DNA from 3 places in the Chitinophaga agri genome. Region 1 is predicted to be linked to each of the others. Evidence: riboswitches for the same ligand, from Rfam matches in the RefSeq annotation. Region 1 holds a riboswitch; each other region holds the start of a gene.
The links. Region 1 has a riboswitch for cobalamin ahead of GWR21_RS28840 (TonB-dependent receptor). Riboswitches for the same ligand answer to the same signal wherever they lie in the genome.
Positions count from the first base shown of each region.

Region 2: another riboswitch for cobalamin. It lies ahead of metE (5-methyltetrahydropteroyltriglutamate--homocysteine S-methyltransferase); the one in region 1 lies ahead of GWR21_RS28840 (TonB-dependent receptor).
Region 3: another riboswitch for cobalamin. It lies ahead of GWR21_RS27290 (TonB-dependent siderophore receptor); the one in region 1 lies ahead of GWR21_RS28840 (TonB-dependent receptor).

Region 1 covers NZ_CP048113.1:7,318,803-7,325,058, reverse strand. Annotated here, with positions in the region: gene GWR21_RS28850 (caspase family protein) at 1-541, opposite strand, end outside; gene GWR21_RS28845 (alpha/beta hydrolase family protein) at 538-1,377, opposite strand; gene GWR21_RS28840 (TonB-dependent receptor) at 1,684-3,930, opposite strand; cobalamin riboswitch at 4,100-4,291, opposite strand; gene GWR21_RS28835 (hypothetical protein) at 4,384-4,773, opposite strand; gene GWR21_RS28830 (alpha/beta fold hydrolase) at 5,033-5,365, opposite strand; gene GWR21_RS28825 (alpha/beta fold hydrolase) at 5,362-5,877, opposite strand; gene GWR21_RS28820 (GlxA family transcriptional regulator) at 6,071-6,256, shown strand, end outside.
Region 2 covers NZ_CP048113.1:3,028,310-3,034,565, forward strand. Annotated here, with positions in the region: gene GWR21_RS11885 (biopolymer transporter ExbD) at 1-56, opposite strand, end outside; gene GWR21_RS11890 (MotA/TolQ/ExbB proton channel family protein) at 84-806, opposite strand; gene pepT (peptidase T) at 926-2,170, opposite strand; cobalamin riboswitch at 2,410-2,609, shown strand; gene metE (5-methyltetrahydropteroyltriglutamate--homocysteine S-methyltransferase) at 2,656-4,962, shown strand; gene GWR21_RS11905 (cysteine-rich CWC family protein) at 5,111-5,353, shown strand; gene GWR21_RS11910 (acyl-CoA thioesterase) at 5,371-5,766, shown strand; gene GWR21_RS11915 (FKBP-type peptidyl-prolyl cis-trans isomerase) at 5,865-6,256, opposite strand, start outside.
Region 3 covers NZ_CP048113.1:6,816,057-6,822,312, forward strand. Annotated here, with positions in the region: gene GWR21_RS27270 (P-loop NTPase family protein) at 1-592, opposite strand, end outside; gene GWR21_RS27275 (hypothetical protein) at 525-1,067, opposite strand; gene GWR21_RS27280 (hypothetical protein) at 1,094-1,285, opposite strand; gene GWR21_RS27285 (hypothetical protein) at 1,313-2,221, opposite strand; cobalamin riboswitch at 2,797-2,985, shown strand; gene GWR21_RS27290 (TonB-dependent siderophore receptor) at 3,159-5,366, shown strand; gene GWR21_RS27295 (ABC transporter ATP-binding protein) at 5,384-6,091, shown strand; gene GWR21_RS27300 (ABC transporter permease subunit) at 6,091-6,256, shown strand, end outside.

The DNA.
Region 1 (6,256 bases):
CCAGGGCAGGTTCATTAGGAAAAGAGGCCGCCAGGACATAATACATACCACTCCTGGAATCATGTGTAAAATAGCGACCTATCTTTTCCATTATCTCATTGGCACCGGCACCAGCGTAACAGGTATCAAGGATGAACAGTATCCGTTTGGTTCGCCGGTTTTCCCCGGAGGCCGTACGCCCTGCGACCATATCCGCCAGCTGACTGAAAAGAAACGCAGTAGCAGCATGCTTACCTGATCTATAATTACTGGTCCACAGATACAAACTTCCGCTATCGAGTATCTCTCCATGCCCCGTGTAATATATAACCACCCAGTCATCCCCACTTCGCTGCGGATCTCCGAGCCAGTCATCCAGTTCATCCCGTAGCTGATTAGAGGAAGGGTTATTACTAATATGCTCAAGTGCCAGTTCGTAGTGCATATCTTTTGAAAAGGCGGCTTTTATCTTGGCAACGACCTCCGTTAGCTGAGGGCGTTGTTCGTGGTCTGGCAGATATGCATACCGGGCTGTCCCTGCTGCGATGAGGATCTTTTTCATAAGTTAGCTGCAATGGTTTTAGCAATAGCAGACGAAGAGAGGTAATGCGTGCCATCGTGTGCATGCGCACCGTTGTCCACAACGATATCCGTGATACCAGGCCCAAAAAGCCCATCCAGTTTTTTATTCAACGCTACCAGGTCTGCCTTATCAGCAATGTTGGTCCAGTTCTTTACAGGCGGCCATGTGCCCTTACCTTTCTGAGGGGCGGGTCTTAACTTATCAAATATAAGGTTATTGATCCCCAACGGTGATCCCATGGTAATAAAACAAACCGGATGTTCAGGCTTACGGAACAGGCACTCATAAGCCACGACAGCGCCCAGGGAATGTCCGATAACAATCTTCACATCATCTGTAAATTTATTCATCACTTTCTCAATAACCGCCTCCCGTATAGCTTTGTCATTCATATAACGCACCACCTGTTTAAGGTCTCCCATCATCATGTGCTGGCTGATATTCACAAAGAACTTACTTCTGGATAACATCCTGATACCCCATTGTGCCCATTGCGGGGTGCCCAGATGCTGCTGCGCAAAAACTTCCCTGCCGGCGACTTTACCGGGCTCCTGGATGACGGCTTCTTCCAGCAATGCCTCCATCAGCGCTATCTCTTCTGTAGTCATATCTTTGGGATCATACTTATCATCGCCGCTGAGCAGATCCTGTTTTCTGAATAAATGGCCATAAAAAGGGCATACCAGGTCTTCCTTTACAATGTCTACATTAACGTTATGCAACCCTCCTGCGAGATAAGGCCACCATTCACTATGAATTACTTCATCTGCTTTATACTGCTGACCAATGCCATGAACGGCTAGTATACGGGGCATATCAATATAGTTTTAGATGTTGGGGGAATCTGTAAACAGTCAATGGTGTAATAACGTGGCTGACAGGGCAATAGTTTAAAATTATGCTATAATTCAAAAATCAACAATATTTTACCCTGGCACTTTAATGCTACCGGGATAACAACTAATAAAATATATGACTCCCTTATACCCGGAATCAGAAGACTATATCTACCAGGAATGTCAAAGATTCATGGGGGAAACTGAACAGCTGGCGCATCGTGCGCATATAAAGCGGGAATATCCGCCTGACCTTCCTTATAAAAAAGACCAGGCGGGAGGTGGTTATTTCTGTAGAGCGTATTTAAGCGTCAGTAAATAACTGCGTGTAATGCCGGGATAGAACTGGTTAGTGATGATGACATTAGCAAAATATCGCTTATTGACTACGTTATTTACATTCAGCCGCAGCCCTACCCTGCCTATCTGATAACCGATCGCGGCATCGGTCACTGTATATGCTGGTAATACATAAGTGTTGTTACTGTTTGCATAGGTATCAGACATATAATTAGCACCTATACCGGCGCTCAGTCCGCGTAATACCGTACGCTGCAACTGATAGTTGACCCATACGTTCGCCATGTGCCTGGGCGCCAGTGCCACCGTCCTGCCTGCGACAGGGTTGACGTTATCGCCGGCAAACGGCCGGTACTTTGCTATTGTGAAAGTATACCCTGCATTCACATCAAGACCGGCTAGTGGTGAACCCTGGAACTCCAGTTCGTAGCCTTTGGAATCAGCGGAGCCTACACGCTTGTATACACCCCCGGGTAAACTTTCCACCTGATTGTTCTTACGCATATAATAAACTGCTCCATTCAGTGCCCAGGTATTACCTAACTCCAGGCGGGTGCCCACTTCTGCCTGATATCCATCTTCCGGATCGAAGGTCTCTCCGTTAGGCGCTACTCTTCTTGATGGCTTGAAATAAGTGGAATAAGAACCGTATACCGACCACATTTCTGTTGGCTGATATACCAGACCTGCACGATAGGTAAATGCGGAAGAAGGGATATTCGTCTTTACTCCCTTATCTGTCACATGGTCTGCGCGATCCACCTTATTAGTAAAATAAGTTCCCCGGAAAATATCGTAACGTACACCTATCAAACCTTTCACTTTTTCGGACAACCTTACCCATTCCTGTGCATAGAATCCATGTACACGCTCTTGTGTAGCACGGTATTGCGTACGATAGTAATCAAGATCACCCTGATTCAGCACAGGATCCTGAACAGCTATAGTGGTATGTAGTCCTGCGCCGAAAATATTACCATTATAGGTTTTTCTGTCGAGGATGCTTAGCGAATAACCAACCAGTAATTTATGTTCAATACCACCAGTCTTCGTTGTATATGTCAGTTCCAGCTGGTTCTGCAGGGGTCTGGTCAGGTGATTAAAATATAATGGTGAGGAACGTGTCAATGAATCCAGTGCTTCGTTGAAGCGCAGTTCCTCTGTGGAAAAGTAGTCAATGTTGTCATCAGAATAGGACAGCTGATCAGACAACTGCCATGCTTCACTAAACTGATGTGTATAGCGTAGCTGGAAATCATAACGCGTGTTTTTCAGAAAGTCAGCAGGATCGTTATACCGCGTATTCACGTCCAGTCCCGGCGCCAATCTTCCTCCTTCCAGCATGGGGATACCTGCATCAGTGTCGTATTTATCTTTGTTTGCACCAACAGTGAAATAGAAGTTATCGCGGGCAGTAGGCGTGTATTCTAATGCCAGATAAGCATTGTTGGTATTGACACCCGACCGACGGTAACCATCTGTTTCAGAGAAACCCACATCAACGCGGTATGAGAGGGTACCAGATAACGGACCACCTGCACCCGCACGCATACGGCGGGTATTGAAGCTGCCATAGGTGGCGGAGAAATCAGCACGCTGCTCTCTGGTAGGACGCTTGCGCACCAGGTTGATAATTCCTCCCAGTGCAGAGTGACCGAATAATACAGATGCCGGGCCTTTTAAGACCTCGATGCGCTCAATATTAGCCAGGTTGGTGCTCGGTGCACTGGTAGAGATATTGTGACGTTCATCCCTTACACCATCCACCAGTAATACGAAGTTATTAAAACCGCGTACGGTAAAATGCTGAAAACCACCATAAGTATTATTGGCTCTTACACCAGTAGTATTCTTCATGGCATCACCGAGATCGTCTATGCCCCGCTGTTCAAGTGTATGGGCAGAAACAGCACTGGTGGTGAGCGGTATATCTCTTACGGGAACACCAATTTTGTTGATGCCGGTAAAGGAAGCACGCTGTGTGGTGCTAACGGTAACGGCCGACAGCTGCCTTGGCCGTCCTGTATCTGAAGTGAGCTGACCGTGCAAATGATCATTGGCAGGATGAGGTATGTGCTGTGCATGGCTGGGCGTAACAGGCAGCATGATCTGCATAAAGCAAAGCATCACACACATAGCAAATGACTGCTTACAAAAGGGAATACGGCGCTCAGGAACGAACACAGACAAAGGGTTGCTGTCCGGCGCAGCAATAGTTGTAGTAGTTTGCATTGATAAGTTGATAAAGAATAATGAAACATTGTTCTTCCAGACTTTACCATGCTGTCAGAGATGGATACAAGAAAGATTGAAGGCTTGCGTCAGTACATACCTAGCCCTGAAATAAAGCCACTCCGGACGCAAAACCTCCGGACCTAACGTTGCTTCATTCCACGAAAGCATTGCCAGCAAAGAAAAGGCAGGTCTCCTGACTTGTAACGTGACTGCCGTCCTTCCCATCCGCCTATGGCGAACAGTGGACATTCGGTGGCAGTAACTTTGTGTGTTACTTACAGTTGCGGGACAGTTCGTGATTTACACACGATTCCCTATTAATCTGCGGTTAAGCAGAACCTTTTCCCGTCGGGGGGAAAGAAAAAAGAACTGAACGGGCGCAAATATATGATTTTGGCTGGCAAGTACGCCCGGGTATTAAAATTTCCGGCTCATGCAGGAACATGGCTGCTACCTAAGCTTCCCTGATCGGAACACCATCACAACTCCTATTATCATTAACAATAGTATCGATCCTATCAGATAAAAAGAGGATCCCATCACCTCATCAGGATATAATACCAGTTCATGTCCTCTGAGATATCGCATATCCATGTATTCGCCGACAAAATGTTTGCTACAGAAAAACCGGCTGACATTTTTTTTATATGTCATACCATTATACTGAAAGGCCGCCTGTGACTGCAATGATTTTCCCCCTTCACAAAAAGTGGGTCTGTCGGTTAACAACATTTTCACTACTGTACCTTTCGTTGCCACCTGATACTGTGCTGCATAACGTGACGCAAAAAAGAAAATAGCAATGGCTAACACTACTGTAGCCAGGATGAATTTATTCATGGTCTGTTGATAAATACACGTCAAATATAGTCGATTTTACCTGGCTTTTACTAACGTATACAAATACACACACCGGCTAAGAATAGCCGGTGATCTGCTTAGACCTACAACTGTCTCAATTGCGCTAAACGCAGCAATTGTTACTGCTAATTATTTGATAACAAATATGGCATTAAATATCCGGTGCGTGTATTGCCGAACGAATGAAACGGGTATAATGACGTTTCAAACGGAAAGAACCTGTACTGAGTCGTGATGTCTATCTGTTGTCTATCATTTCCAGGATATATTGTACCGTAGCCACTGGTTGTTCTTCCGGCACATAATGTCCTGCATCTCCGACAACGATCACCTTCGGATCGGCCATCTGTTGCAACGCAGCGCCCATATACGCTCCCAGCGCATATTGTCCCCCCAGGGCCAATACAGGTATCTGTAAACGATGTACGCCCGCTTTGTTGACCTGCGCACTGGTGGTAAATGCCCTGTAATATTCGAAACCATATTGCAGACGCTCCTTCCCTGTGTAAGCGCGCACATATACATCCAGGTCTTCCTCGCTGATGGCCGTTTTCACAAAAGATTTATTCATGAAATACCAGGCCAGATATTCCTTCTCCCTGCCCACGACCAATGTTTCTGGTATATCGGCCACGGCGTGGAAATAAAACTGCCAGATCCTGCCTGCGTTAGCGGGTTTAAAGATGTCGTCAGACATAAACCCGGAATAGCGGCGTCAATTACTGTCAGCGTATTTAACTGCGCTTCATGATACAACGCAAAAGATACCGCGACCCAGCTACCCACATCATGTGATACCAGGTGTACCTTATCAATATGCAAATGGCTGATAAAACGACTTATGATACCAGCTATCGATCTGGTATCATAATATAATGCAGGGCTACTACCTCCGAGTCCGGGCAGGTCAACCGCTATCACCCTGTTATGTGCTGCCAGCAGGGGAATGACTTTACGCCATACGTAGGACGTCTGCGGCCAGCCATGCAACAGCAATATAACATCCCCCTGACCTTGTTCATAATAACAAAGCGTCGTACTTTCGATCTGCATAAATTTTGCTTCAGGCATTTGTGCTTTCATTGTGCTAACGGATAAAAATGTAAATAGTGCTACGAGTGAGCAACTGTCTCATGCAGTAAAATTATTCAGACAGCCGTTTGTATGGAAAGACAAAAAACAGGTAATTCCTGCCATTCCTGAACCACTAACTATATCTCTGATTGATGATGAGTAGCGAAGAAAAACATATTGTCATACTGGTGTTACCACCGGTATGGATCTCGCACTCGCACTGGTAGAGGAAGACACGGGTAAAACTTTCGCGCTGCAGATAGCCCGGCAGATGGTACTGTTCCTGAAGCGACCGGGCAATCAGTCACAGTACAGCACCATGCTGGCGGCTCAGGAAACAGATCATACCCCTATCAACAATGCGCTGACCTGGCTACAGGGACATCTG
Region 2 (6,256 bases), 3.7 Mb from region 1:
AGTGCTCCATTGTGCAGCTCCAGGTGCCGCTTATTTCTTCTACTGCGTAAGTTCATATTTAAGAATTACAGATGATCAATGATTTACTTTGTTGGTTCCTGCAAAATATCAATGAACTCTGATGAAGCGGCCTCCATTTTATTGATAACCTTGTCTATCTGTGCATTCAGGAAGCTGTAACCGATGAAGGCTACCAGACCAATGATCAGACCTGTAGCGGAAGTGATCATCTTTACATAAATACCACCAGCGATCGTACCGAGGGTGATATCGGAGGTGATGGAGATGTTAAAGAAGGTCTGGATCATACCAGCGATGGTACCCAGGAACCCGAACATCGGCGCAATACCTGCGATGATGGAGAGTATCACGAGGTTCTTTTCCATCTTATAGATCTCCAGTTTACCTACATTCTCCATTGATTTTTCAATGTTCTCAATAGGTTTGCCGATACGCTGGATACCTTTATCGATCATTCTGGCGATAGGACTGTTGGTATTTTTGGACAAAGAACGGGCAGCAGAGATATTGCCATTAGAGATATGATCTCTGATCATTGGCATAAAGTTATCTTCCAGCTTACCTGCTTTGGAGATAGTAAGATACCTTTCCACGAAGGCAAAAATAGCGATCACTGAAAGTATTCCCAGGGGGATCATCAGGATACCACCTTTTACCAGGAGGTCAAGTAATCTGATTTGCTGATCGGCTGTTGCCGCAGCGGCTGCAGTGGCTGCGCTGGCAACGGTGTCCGCCTTTGGCTGTAATAGAGGTTCCTGTAATAATGTAACGAGTCCTAAGAGCATGAATAAATTTTTAACCTTGCAAAAGTATATATTTCAAGTGCAACAAGGCAGGAAGATACCAATAATATGGTAAACATTTAACGTATGTTCAGCCAAAATATTGCGAATCAACCAACTAATTAGCTCCGTTCTTCCCATACCTGGGCCAGATGCACAATCGTTTGCACCGCTTTTTCCATGTCCTGGATACTTACATACTCATTTTTACTGTGCAGCGCCATCTCTCCCGTGAAGATATTCGGGCAGGGCAATCCCATAAATGAGAGCCTGGAACCGTCCGTTCCTCCACGGATGATCAGTCGTAACGGCTCAACGCCTGCGCGGCGGATCGCTTCTTCTGCATTGGCGGTTACCTCGGGATGCAGGTCCAGCACTTCACGCATGTTACGGTATTGCTGTGTAACGGTCAGGGTCGCACTTGCCTGCGGATAGCGGGCCATCACCGTATTCATCGTATTCCGCAGGAAGTCAGCATGGTCTTCCAGCTTCGCCGTTACGAAATCGCGCAGGATAAAATCTATCTCCGCATGCTCCACAATACCGTGTATACGCACCGGGTGGATAAAACCCTGACGGTCTTCCGTAGTCTCGGGAGACAGGCTGTCTTTCGGCAGCGCATCTACTATCTCACTGGCTATTTTAATAGCACTGACAAGTTTATCTTTAGCAGTTCCCGGATGTACGCTCACGCCATCAATAGCGATCTTGGCACCATCCGCAGAGAAACTTTCATTTTCGAGTGAACCACGCTCGCCACCATCCAGTGTGTAGCCAAACTGTGCACCCAGGCGCTGTATATCCAGCTTTTCCACACCACGGCCTACTTCTTCATCCGGCGTGAACAGGATACGGATATCGCCGTGTTTCACCTCAGGATGCGTCATCAGGAACTGTGCTGCGTCCATGATCTCTGCTACACCTGCCTTATCATCTGCTCCCAGTAATGTGTTACCGCTGGCAGTAATGATGTCCTCTCCTTTCTTGGAGACCAGGTAAGGGTGTTCGGCAGCCCTGATCACGGTACCATCGTGCGGCAGACTTATATCGCCGCCGTCGTACTGGCGGTGAATGATAGGCTTTACGTCTTTCCCGCTGCAATCACTGGAAGTATCCATGTGAGAACAGAAGCAGATCACCGGCACCTGTTTAGTGGTGTTGCCGGGGATGGTCGCAAAGACATATCCATGCTCGTCCATGATGGCATCCGTAATACCTATTTCATGTAATTCGCTGACTAACAACCGGCCAAGGTCCTTCTGCTTTTCAGTAGAAGGAAAAGACTTACTCAGCGGGTCTGATTGTGTATCTATCTGCACGTAGCGCGTAAAACGCTCAGTTACCGTGTATTTATAATTGTTGAACATATTGCAAACGTAAGGAATTTCGGATTCCGGGTAATAAGTACCCTGACGATTTCTCCCATCCACAGAAAAAATTACTGTTTGCATGGATTACATTCAACAAAACAGCACACATCTACTTTTAAAATCAATAATAAAGAACAAAACACCAAATAAAAATACTTTTATTACATTTTGTTCCATATTATTAAGTTTGCACAGAAAATAAGAAGACACTTATATCAACAGCGGAAACTTGACATCATTCAATAACTGTTTGTGGTTTCCCTCCTGTAAAGCGGAAGGAATTAAAAAGGAACCGTGTGTAAATCACGGGCTGACGCGCAACTGTAAGTAACCTACCGGGTATGACCACATATGTTCATTGTCCCGCCTGCGGCAGATGAGAAGAACGGTCGTCACTGTTACAAGCCAGGATACTTGCCTCAGACAGCTGCATATATACTTTCGCAAGTCTCCCATTTTTTACACCATTAAAACATCTAAGTATGCAAACAAACATTCTTGGCTATCCGCGTATTGGTAGCAACCGGGAATTAAAGAAAGCGAATGAAGCCTACTGGGCAGGTAAGATCTCCCTCGAAAAATTACAGCTTACTGCCCGGCAGTTACGCCGGCAGAACTGGGAGACATTGCATCAGGCAGGTATTAACCTGATTCCATCTAATGACTTTTCCTACTATGATCAGATACTGGATATGTGTATCATGACCGGCGCCATACCCGCACGTTTCAAAGCTTTAAAAGAAAACCTCGTAAACCCCGGCAGTCCTGAGCTATATTTCGCTATGGCGCGTGGTTATCAGAAAAATGGCTTTGATGCCACCGCCATGGAAATGACGAAATGGTTCGATACCAATTATCATTACCTGGTACCTGAGTTTGATGCCTCACAGCATTACAGTTTGCTGTACAATAAATGCCTGGAAGAATTCAAAGAAGCTGCGACGCTCGGTATCCATACCAAACCTGTGGTGATCGGCCCTGTCAGCTTCCTGCTGCTGGGTAAGATAAAAGATGAAGCACTGCAGCCAGCAGCATTGCTGGATAAATTACTGCCTGTGTACAATCAGCTGCTGCAGTCTTTACAACAGGCCGGCGCTACCTGGGTACAAATTGATGAACCCACATTGGTACTCGACCTCACACCGGAACAACAGGATCTTTTCCTCCAGGCATATGCACAGATGAGAGCTGCTGTGCCGGCACTGAAACTACTGCTGACCACCTATTTCGGCGGACTACAGGACAACACTCCGTTAGCGGTGCAACTACCGGTAGACGCGTTACACATAGACCTTGTGAGAGCACCTGAACAACTGGATACGATACTGCCGCTCTTACCAGCGAATGTACTGCTGTCTATCGGTGTCGTGAACGGCCGTAATATCTGGAAGAATAACTATGAAGCATCACTCGGGCTGATACAGCAAGCGATCGATGTAATCGGCAAGGATCGGGTACTGATCGCGACTTCCTGCTCCCTGTTACATACGCCTTATGACCTCGACCTGGAAACAGATGAGGCAGTGCTCACGCCACAGATTAAAAACTGGATGGCCTTTGCCAAACAGAAGGTAAACGAGGTGATTGCATTAAGAGACATTATTGCAGGTAACAAGGTATTACTGCAGGCCAATCAGGCAACCATGCAGGAAAAAAGCACCGCTGCCATCATCCACAAACCAGCAGTGAAAGCCCGGCTGGCAGCACTGACGGATGCGGATGCAACACGTAAACATCCTTTTGCTATCCGGCAGCAGGCACAGGAAGCAGTATTGCAACTGCCCTTATTTCCGACCACAACCATCGGCTCTTTCCCGCAAACAGAAGATATCAGAAAACTACGTGCTGACTTCAAAAAAGGTATCATCAGCAAAGAAGCATATGATACTTCCATCCGCAAAGCAGTAGCCGACTCCGTGCAGTTGCAGGAAAGCCTGCGCCTGGATGTTCTCGTACATGGGGAGTTTGAGCGGAATGACATGGTGGAATATTTCGGCGAGCAACTGGAAGGATTTGTATTCACGCAAAACGGATGGGTACAGAGTTATGGATCCAGGTGTGTCAAACCACCCGTGATATATGGCGACGTGCAACGTAGCGTACCCATGACCGTTGAATGGAGCAGTTATGCACAATCGCTTACCAATAAGCCAATGAAAGGCATGCTGACAGGACCTGTCACCATTTTGCAATGGTCGTTCGTACGTGACGACCAGCCACGTGCTGCTACTACCTTACAGATAGCACTGGCTATCCGTGATGAAGTGAATGATCTTGAAAAAGCAGGCATAAATGTGATACAGGTTGACGAACCTGCTATCAGAGAAGGTTTACCCCTGCGTGAGGCCGACTGGCCATCCTACCTGGAGTGGGCTGTTAAAGCGTTCAGGGTCGCGGTATCCGGCGTAGCAGATACAACACAGATACATACGCATATGTGCTATGCGGAGTTCAATGATATTATCAGCAATATTGCTGCCATGGACGCAGATGTGATCACGATAGAAACCTCCCGCTCACAGATGGAATTGCTGGAAGTATTTGCTACGTTCCGCTATCCATATGAGATAGGTCCGGGTGTGTATGACATTCACTCTCCGCGCGTGCCGACCGTACAGGAAATGACGGAGTTGCTGGAGAAGGCAGCACAGTTGCTGCCGGCACGTAACATCTGGGTCAACCCTGACTGCGGACTGAAAACCCGCAAATGGCCTGAAACAGAGCAGGCATTACGTAACATGGTGGCTGCCGCACATAACATGCGCGTAGCAGCTAAGACAACGGTATAATTATATCCTGATAACCATCATCCGCCATTCAAAACAGGACAGTGCAGCAGGTCATCTGCTGCACTGTCCTATCTTCTGCAATCAGCACATATCCAGCGCATTGCAAAACAGTTCCCCGTTTACTGATTCCGTTTCGTAACTTTGCGGCATGGCTTGTCATGAAACCATTACCTGCCCACGCTGCCATGCAGCATTTGAATGCCGCGTTGGCTCGATCCTTCGCTGTCAATGCCAGCAGGTAACGCTGACTGAAGAGGAGCGCACCTTTATAGGTGAGACTTATTCCGGATGTCTCTGCGCCGGATGCTTAAATGACATGAAAAAGAATTACAGGCAAACCCGCTTTAAAGAACGCCTGCGACAACTATTCTCCCTGCGGTCAAAAAGATAAACAAGAAGAACAACTATATGGCATACGAAAAACAGATAGCCGAATCCGTTACACGGATATTCAAAGCGGTATTTCCAAACACAGTGAACCATTATGATACCTTATTCGGCGGTACAGCCATGCAGTTAATGGATGAAGCAGCTTTCATTACAGCGACCCGTTTCAGTCGCATGCGCATGGTTACAGTATCGAGTGACAAGATCGATTTTAAGATGGCTATTCCTCACGGAACTATTATAGAACTGGTGGGCACAGTCGTACATGTAGGTACGACCAGTCTGAAAGTAGAGGTGGATATTTTTGTGGAACAGATGTACAACACACACCGGGAGAAAGCTATTTCCGGCACGTTCACATTCGTTGCGATCGATGATCAGAAACGCCCTACGAAGATCGTGCTGACACATGCATAATGCGATATTATAACATGGCTTAAAAGCAGGAACGCTGATCACCTTTAAGGATGATCAGCGTTCCTGCTTAGAGATTTTACTTCCCCTAGTCTGATTGACTACTTGATCTCTACGAGTTCAATATCGAAAATCAGGTCTTCGCCAGCCAGTGGGTGGTTAGCGTCGAGCGTGATAGAGTTGTCGCCAATTGCAGCTACTTTCACAGGGAATACCTGACCCTGTGGGTTGCTCATCTGCAGATCCATACCTACCTGTGGATTCAGATCAGCCGGGATATTGTCTTTAGGGAACTCCATGATCAGCTCCTCATTCTTTGGACCATATGCCTGATCAACAGGAATCTCAAGTGTTCTTTTTTCACCAATTGTCATGTCCACAACACCATTGTCGAAGCCTTTAATAACCTGACCGGAGCCTACTATGAACTCCAATGGGTCCCTGCCCTCGGAAGAATCAAAGGTTGTTCCGTTAGTCAGGCGACCATGATAAT
Region 3 (6,256 bases), 500 kb from region 1:
CATACATCGCTGCCAGCTCTGTTGCATTCAGCTTCGTAATAACATGTGTCACCATCTCATGAGAATGCATCAGATTATACCTCGTAAACAGTATCTGCCCCATCAGGTTGATCTTATTACCCCAGAAGTTGACAATACTTTCCTGTCCCACATCATCAAAGCAATAAGCCACCGGCATTTTACGGTAGGGATTGAACGCACGTTTACTGTATTTCAGGATGACATCACTCCCCAGCTCATTGAACTCCAGGGTTACGTCAACCGATGATTTAAGATACGGACGGTGATCCGGCAGGCACAGGTGTGAAATGATACGCATCAAAGCCGTCTTTCCACAGCCTATAGGCCCGGTCAGTAAAAGCCCTTTCTTCAGATCAATGTTCTCTTTTTCAGCCACTTCTTCATCGTGCAGGAAGTAGGCGATCAGCTTTGTAACCACAGGTCTGTCGATGTCAGCTATTGCATAGTCTTTACCGTAAAGACTTCTTCCTTTTTCCCCGATCTTTTCGAGGAGATGTATATAATCAAAACGGCTCATCGTAACATTTGTCCTTGTCTGTGGATAATCCGTTGTTTGTTGTGTTATGTGCATGATTATTTTTTTGCAATGAGGGAATGTAGGCGATCCATTTACCAGCGGCAGCTTTCCAGTTAACAATAGGTTGTCCGCTTAATGTCCAGCCTATTGCTTCATAATGAAGATAAAAGTTATCAGCTTCCTGTACCTCCTGACCTGCTGCCAGAAAATACGCGCGCACTTCTTCGGGTGCCGGTACCATTATTTCCTTATTCTCTTTTATACTGACAAGCTGCGTGCGCGTAGTTTGACGCCCGTTTTTATATAAGTTTAACTGTTTATTATTATAAGAGGGATGCATATCTGCACCTGTATGATGTGCAGTAACACACGCCGTATCATGTGCATTTTCTGTCGTCATAGGAGGTGCAGTTATGCCTGCCACAGGAGGTGCTTTTTTACCCAACGGAAGTATCCTGATCACACTGGAGGCAAATGGTGCTGCCGGTGGTTTGTAGATGATCAACCCACAGTCATGTAGTTGCTTCATACATTTGATATACGTTCTGTTAGCACCTATTTTAGAGATCCTGTCCACAAAACGCCGTCTATTGTCAGGAATACAGGAAAACGTTGCAGGTTCCATAAATGAAATAATGCAATATACAGGCTGATATCAGCAGGACGTAGTCGCTCATGTTCATGTACAAGTGTGTAAAAGGCATTCATGTGATGGACGTAATTGATGTTAAGATGGGAATTGTTCATAAGTTCTGATTTGATGGATGATGAATGTTAATTACCGGCTGTTTCAAGTTGCATCAGCTGCCTGATGTAATATATTTCCCATTTGAACCAGTTATCCAGGTGGATCTTCAGTGGCTGCTGATCTGCCATGAATGATATGCCATCTTCTACCAGCAGGTGCGCCGTTCTTTTTCGTTGGGTTATCAGCCAGATATACTGTTCTCTGATATTACTGTTTGCATAGGTTGCTGCGAATTGTGTGGTCAGATAGCCAATATATTCCTTACAGTTGAAATCAATACATTGCAGCCGGTCATGCAGTTGCTTTTCGTCGCCATTTTCATCTCTCACAAACCTGACCAGCTCACGGGCAAGTCTGGCTGTGTAATGCCGGCGATTGTAGGTCAGTGGTGCATCAGGCGCCGGCAGGATAGCCTCTTCCAATGGTGCAAGAACGATCTGCTGCAGACGGCTGTCAAGAGACCGGAAGAGTGGCGAGATCTTTACAGTGACCAGCGCATCTATGACCTGGATGCTGTGCAGATGCTTACTGTAAGCGGGTAATCTGTATTCACGATCCATATACCGCGGGAAATTCGCTTCCATGTAGACGAACAGATCATACAATACCTTGTGCAGATATTTAAACGTGTTGCCTGTTTCGTCACCAGGACTATAATTGTGCATCCATTCGCTTTCTCCGTCAGGCAACCATTGTATCAGTTTATCAGTCAGCGCTACAATATCATATTGTGTTGACCTGATGGCGATTCGTATTGCTTCTTCATTCGGTGCACTTTTGACGGTTGATAAGAGTTGCATATCCAGGTTGGCACGTTTCCATGCACCGGGCGTGATGATCCTGTTAATAAAGTGGTTACTGAGCACATTCGTTTTGTGCAATTGTTTTGGAATGTCCTCATTGATGAGGAAAGCAAGATGGGAGAAATTGTACATGTTGTAAATTTTAGATAAAAGAATAGTTGTTAATACCCGCCAGGTCGTATATATGCACAGGCTATTATGCACACGACTACGCGCGTAAAAAGTTATAGTTAGGGTGTAATTAAATTGTTGATTTGTGGGCTAACGGGTGTCCTGGGGAATTATAGTAGGACTGGTAGGGCTAGTAGTAGTAGTAGGGGTAGTAGGGCTAGTAGGTATAGAGCGGAGGAAAGGGCTGACAGAGAGAGGGAAAGGACAGACAGACATGGAGACGTGCGCAAACCTGAGAGATCAGGTAAAGGCAACGCTGCGGACAGATTGAGACGTAATCTTGTGTGCATGTTTGTTAAATTACAATTTGTGAAATCAGTTTTAATACGTGATATGAATTTAAAACAGTTTGCGAATACAGAGATCATTTTTAGAATATTTATTTCAGAATAATATGATCATTTTGCTGGGGCAGATAGCCACGTGTAGCGCGATTCCGGCGATTCACTGCATCGTATTCCGCAGCGAAATGGTGATTCTTCGCTATTATTCTTCTAAAAAGGACTAACTTCGCCGCCGCAAGTTCTTTTCTATACACATCATCAAATAGCAGAGGTGTCCGCTTTACGCGGAATTAAAAGGGAATTGTGTGTAAATCACAAGCTGTCCCGCAACTGTAAGTAACTTCCAGGTTTTACCCTCGTTGTCCACTGTTCGCTGCCAGCGGATGGGAAGGACGGTAAAATGTTACAAGTCAGGAGACCTGCCTTTACTGTATTGACAATGCTTTCGTGGAATGAAGCAGTTGTTAAGCTGATATGCATAACCTGATAAGCCGGTCATTTCCTATAGATCCGGCCATTTTTGCATATGCCTGTATGACGACTTATTTCCTCCATTCTGCATTGTAGTGTAACAACGACATCAATATCACTATTACCTTAGTCATTCACCTGCAATGAAGTTTTTTATTACTACTGCTTTCGTATCCCTCTGCTGCTGTATGGCAAATGCACAAACAGCCACAGAAGGTAACTTTCACGATTCACTCAGCTACCGGGGTACACCCGGCACGCCTGGATACGTTCGGGATACAGGGCGGATGCTGAATACGGTAAATGTTTTGTCCAGGTACTATAAGCAATACAGCCTGCATACTGTATCCAGTGCCTTACGCCTGCAAACGCCGCTCCTCAACCTTTCCCAGCATATACAGGAGATAGGACCGGAGATCATCCGCGATCAGGCCAGCCTGAATATGACGGAAGGTATCTCCCGTAATGTCAGCGGTGTGATCAGACAGGAAGTCTCTAACAACCTCGGGCCCTATATGTTCATGCGCGGTGGACAGATCTCTTCGCTGCGCAATGGTATTGACCTGACGCCGATCTACAGAGGGCCGGTTCCGGAAGATGTAGCCATCATTGACAGAGTAGAATTTATCAAAGGTCCTTCGCTGTTCATGAGTAACATAGGCGACCCTGCGGGCACATTTAATGTAATGACTAAACAGCCCACCGGCAGAACAAGGCAGTCTGCCGATGTGATGCTCGGCAGTTGGGACCTGTATAGAGTAGCCGCTGATCTGGAGGGTACGCTGACAAAGAACAAAAAGCTGCTGTATCGCCTGAACACAATGGGTATGCGTAGCAACTCCTTCGTGAAGTACGATTTTAACAAACGCTTCCTCGTAGCGCCTGTACTAAAATACAGCATCAGTGACCGCACTTCCGTTACTGCTGAATATACCTTCCAGCAATTCAGGTATGGCCTGATGAGCCCTATCGTCATGACGCCTGATGGCTTTGGTACGTTGCCGGACGACTTTACGATCACCGCGAAAGATCTCCCGCCTTATCGTGTGTCAGATCACACTGCGTTTCTCACTTTCTCACACGCATTTAATGACAACTGGACATTCACCGCCAGAGGTGCATTGATGCAGAATAACAAAGAGGGTATTTATATGTGGGTAACTGGTGTGAATAATGCTGATCCGCATGTATTACTGCGTAACCCGAAGTATGATCTCGATAAAACACAGGTGTTCTCGCAACAGGCATTTGTGAACGGCACCTTCCATACCGGTCGTTTCAAACATCAGTTGCTCGCCGGTGTGGATATGAATCAGAAGAGATTTACAGCGGACAGCTACGTGTCCTACGATACCTACAAAGACGCCACCGGTGCGACGCAGCTGACCTATTACCCGCTGGATATCACTCACCCTGATTATAACGAACAGGTGCCCGTATACCATACTCCCGGTGGGGTGCATAATGGAAATACCCACCAGAAAATAGCTTATTACTCTTTGTATGCACTCGACGAAGTATCGATGTTCAGTAACAAATTGAGAATAACAGTAGGTGGCAGATTTACAGGTATCACTACGGATAACAACGTCTCCAATGTAATAACCACATCATCTGATAAAGTGTTCACACCCCGTATAGGGATCAGTTATAGCGTGCTGCCGTCGTTCACCATATATGGACTGCACGACAGGACCATCGTGCCACAGGCTGGTATCATCAGGACAGGGGAAGCTGTCAGGCCGCTTAAAGGAGAGAACTATGAACTAGGTATCAAGAAGAACTGGATGGATGGGAAATGGAACACCACACTGGCGGTATATAATATTCGCCGCGCTGGTATCATGTCCGCCGATCCTGAAAACAACCAGTATAAGATCCAGGTGGGAGAGACCCGCTCAAAAGGTATTGACGTAGATATCGTTGGTGCACTGACCACCTGCCTGAATGTAGTGATAAACTATGCCTACAACGATTCGAAGATCACACATGATGTGAACAAGCTCCTTGAAGGTACGCCGACACCTATGTATGTGAAACACGTGCAGAATACATGGCTGAATTATCAGCTGCCTGTAGCGGGCTATCACATTGTTTCCTTCTCCCTTGGCTATCAGTACCAGGGCGGACGTGGCGAAAGATACGCTACCGCTACACAGCATAAAACGCCTGACTTCTTCCGGGTAGATGCTGGTCTGGGATGGAAGTACAAACATATCAGGGTGAACCTGCTGGTGAATAATCTGCTTAACAGGGATCTCATCGCCACGCCCTGGTACAGGAACGGTCTCTATTACTGGGTACCGCAGGCATCTGCCAATGGTCGTCTTTCCCTTGGATACAACTTCTAAAACATCAACAACCTTATATGCTGATCGCAGAGAACTTAACGAAACAATATGGCGAGCATATTGCCCTCGATAAACTTAATCTGGAAATTAAAACAGGTGAGGTATATTGTTTGCTGGGCTCTAATGGCGCCGGTAAATCAACGACTATTAATATCTTCCTCGGCTTCATACCTGCTACTGCCGGCAGGGCGATTATTGACGGACAGGAAGTCTCCGTGAATAATGCCGCTACCCGGAATCTGGTGGCCTATATTCCGGAGATCGTCAACCTTTATCCTACACTAAGTGGTATGGAGAATCTTGAATATTTCAGCGGACTATCTGGTTTCAGTTATTCAAGAAAGGAGCTGGAAACATACATGCAAACGGCAGGCTTGCAAAGTAACGCTTTAGATAAGCGCGTATCCTCCTATTCGAAGGGCATGCGTCAGAAAGTAGGCATCGCCATTGCGCTGGTGAAGAAGGCCAGGGCCCTATTCCTGGATGAACCCACTTCGGGTCTTGATCCGCATGCCAGCAATGAATTTTCCCAGATCATCACCCGCCTGAGTGAACAGGGCGTATCTACACTGATGGCTACGCATGATCTGCTGATGGCAAAGAATCTCGGTAACCGTATTGGTATCATGCACAAAGGTAAATTACGACATGAGATGAATGCTGCTGCTGTTTCTCATGCGGAGCTCACCAGGTTGTATATTGACGTTGTTAAAGAAGAGATCTGATGATAGCACACATTGTTAGAAAAGAACTCAGAGAGATCTTCCGGACATCAAAAATGACCTGGATGATGGGCGGACTCCTGGTATTGATCGCGCTTTCCCTCTACAATGGCTACTCCTACTATGTGTCTCACAGCCAGATGCTGAAGGAATCGCAGGAGGTGACCT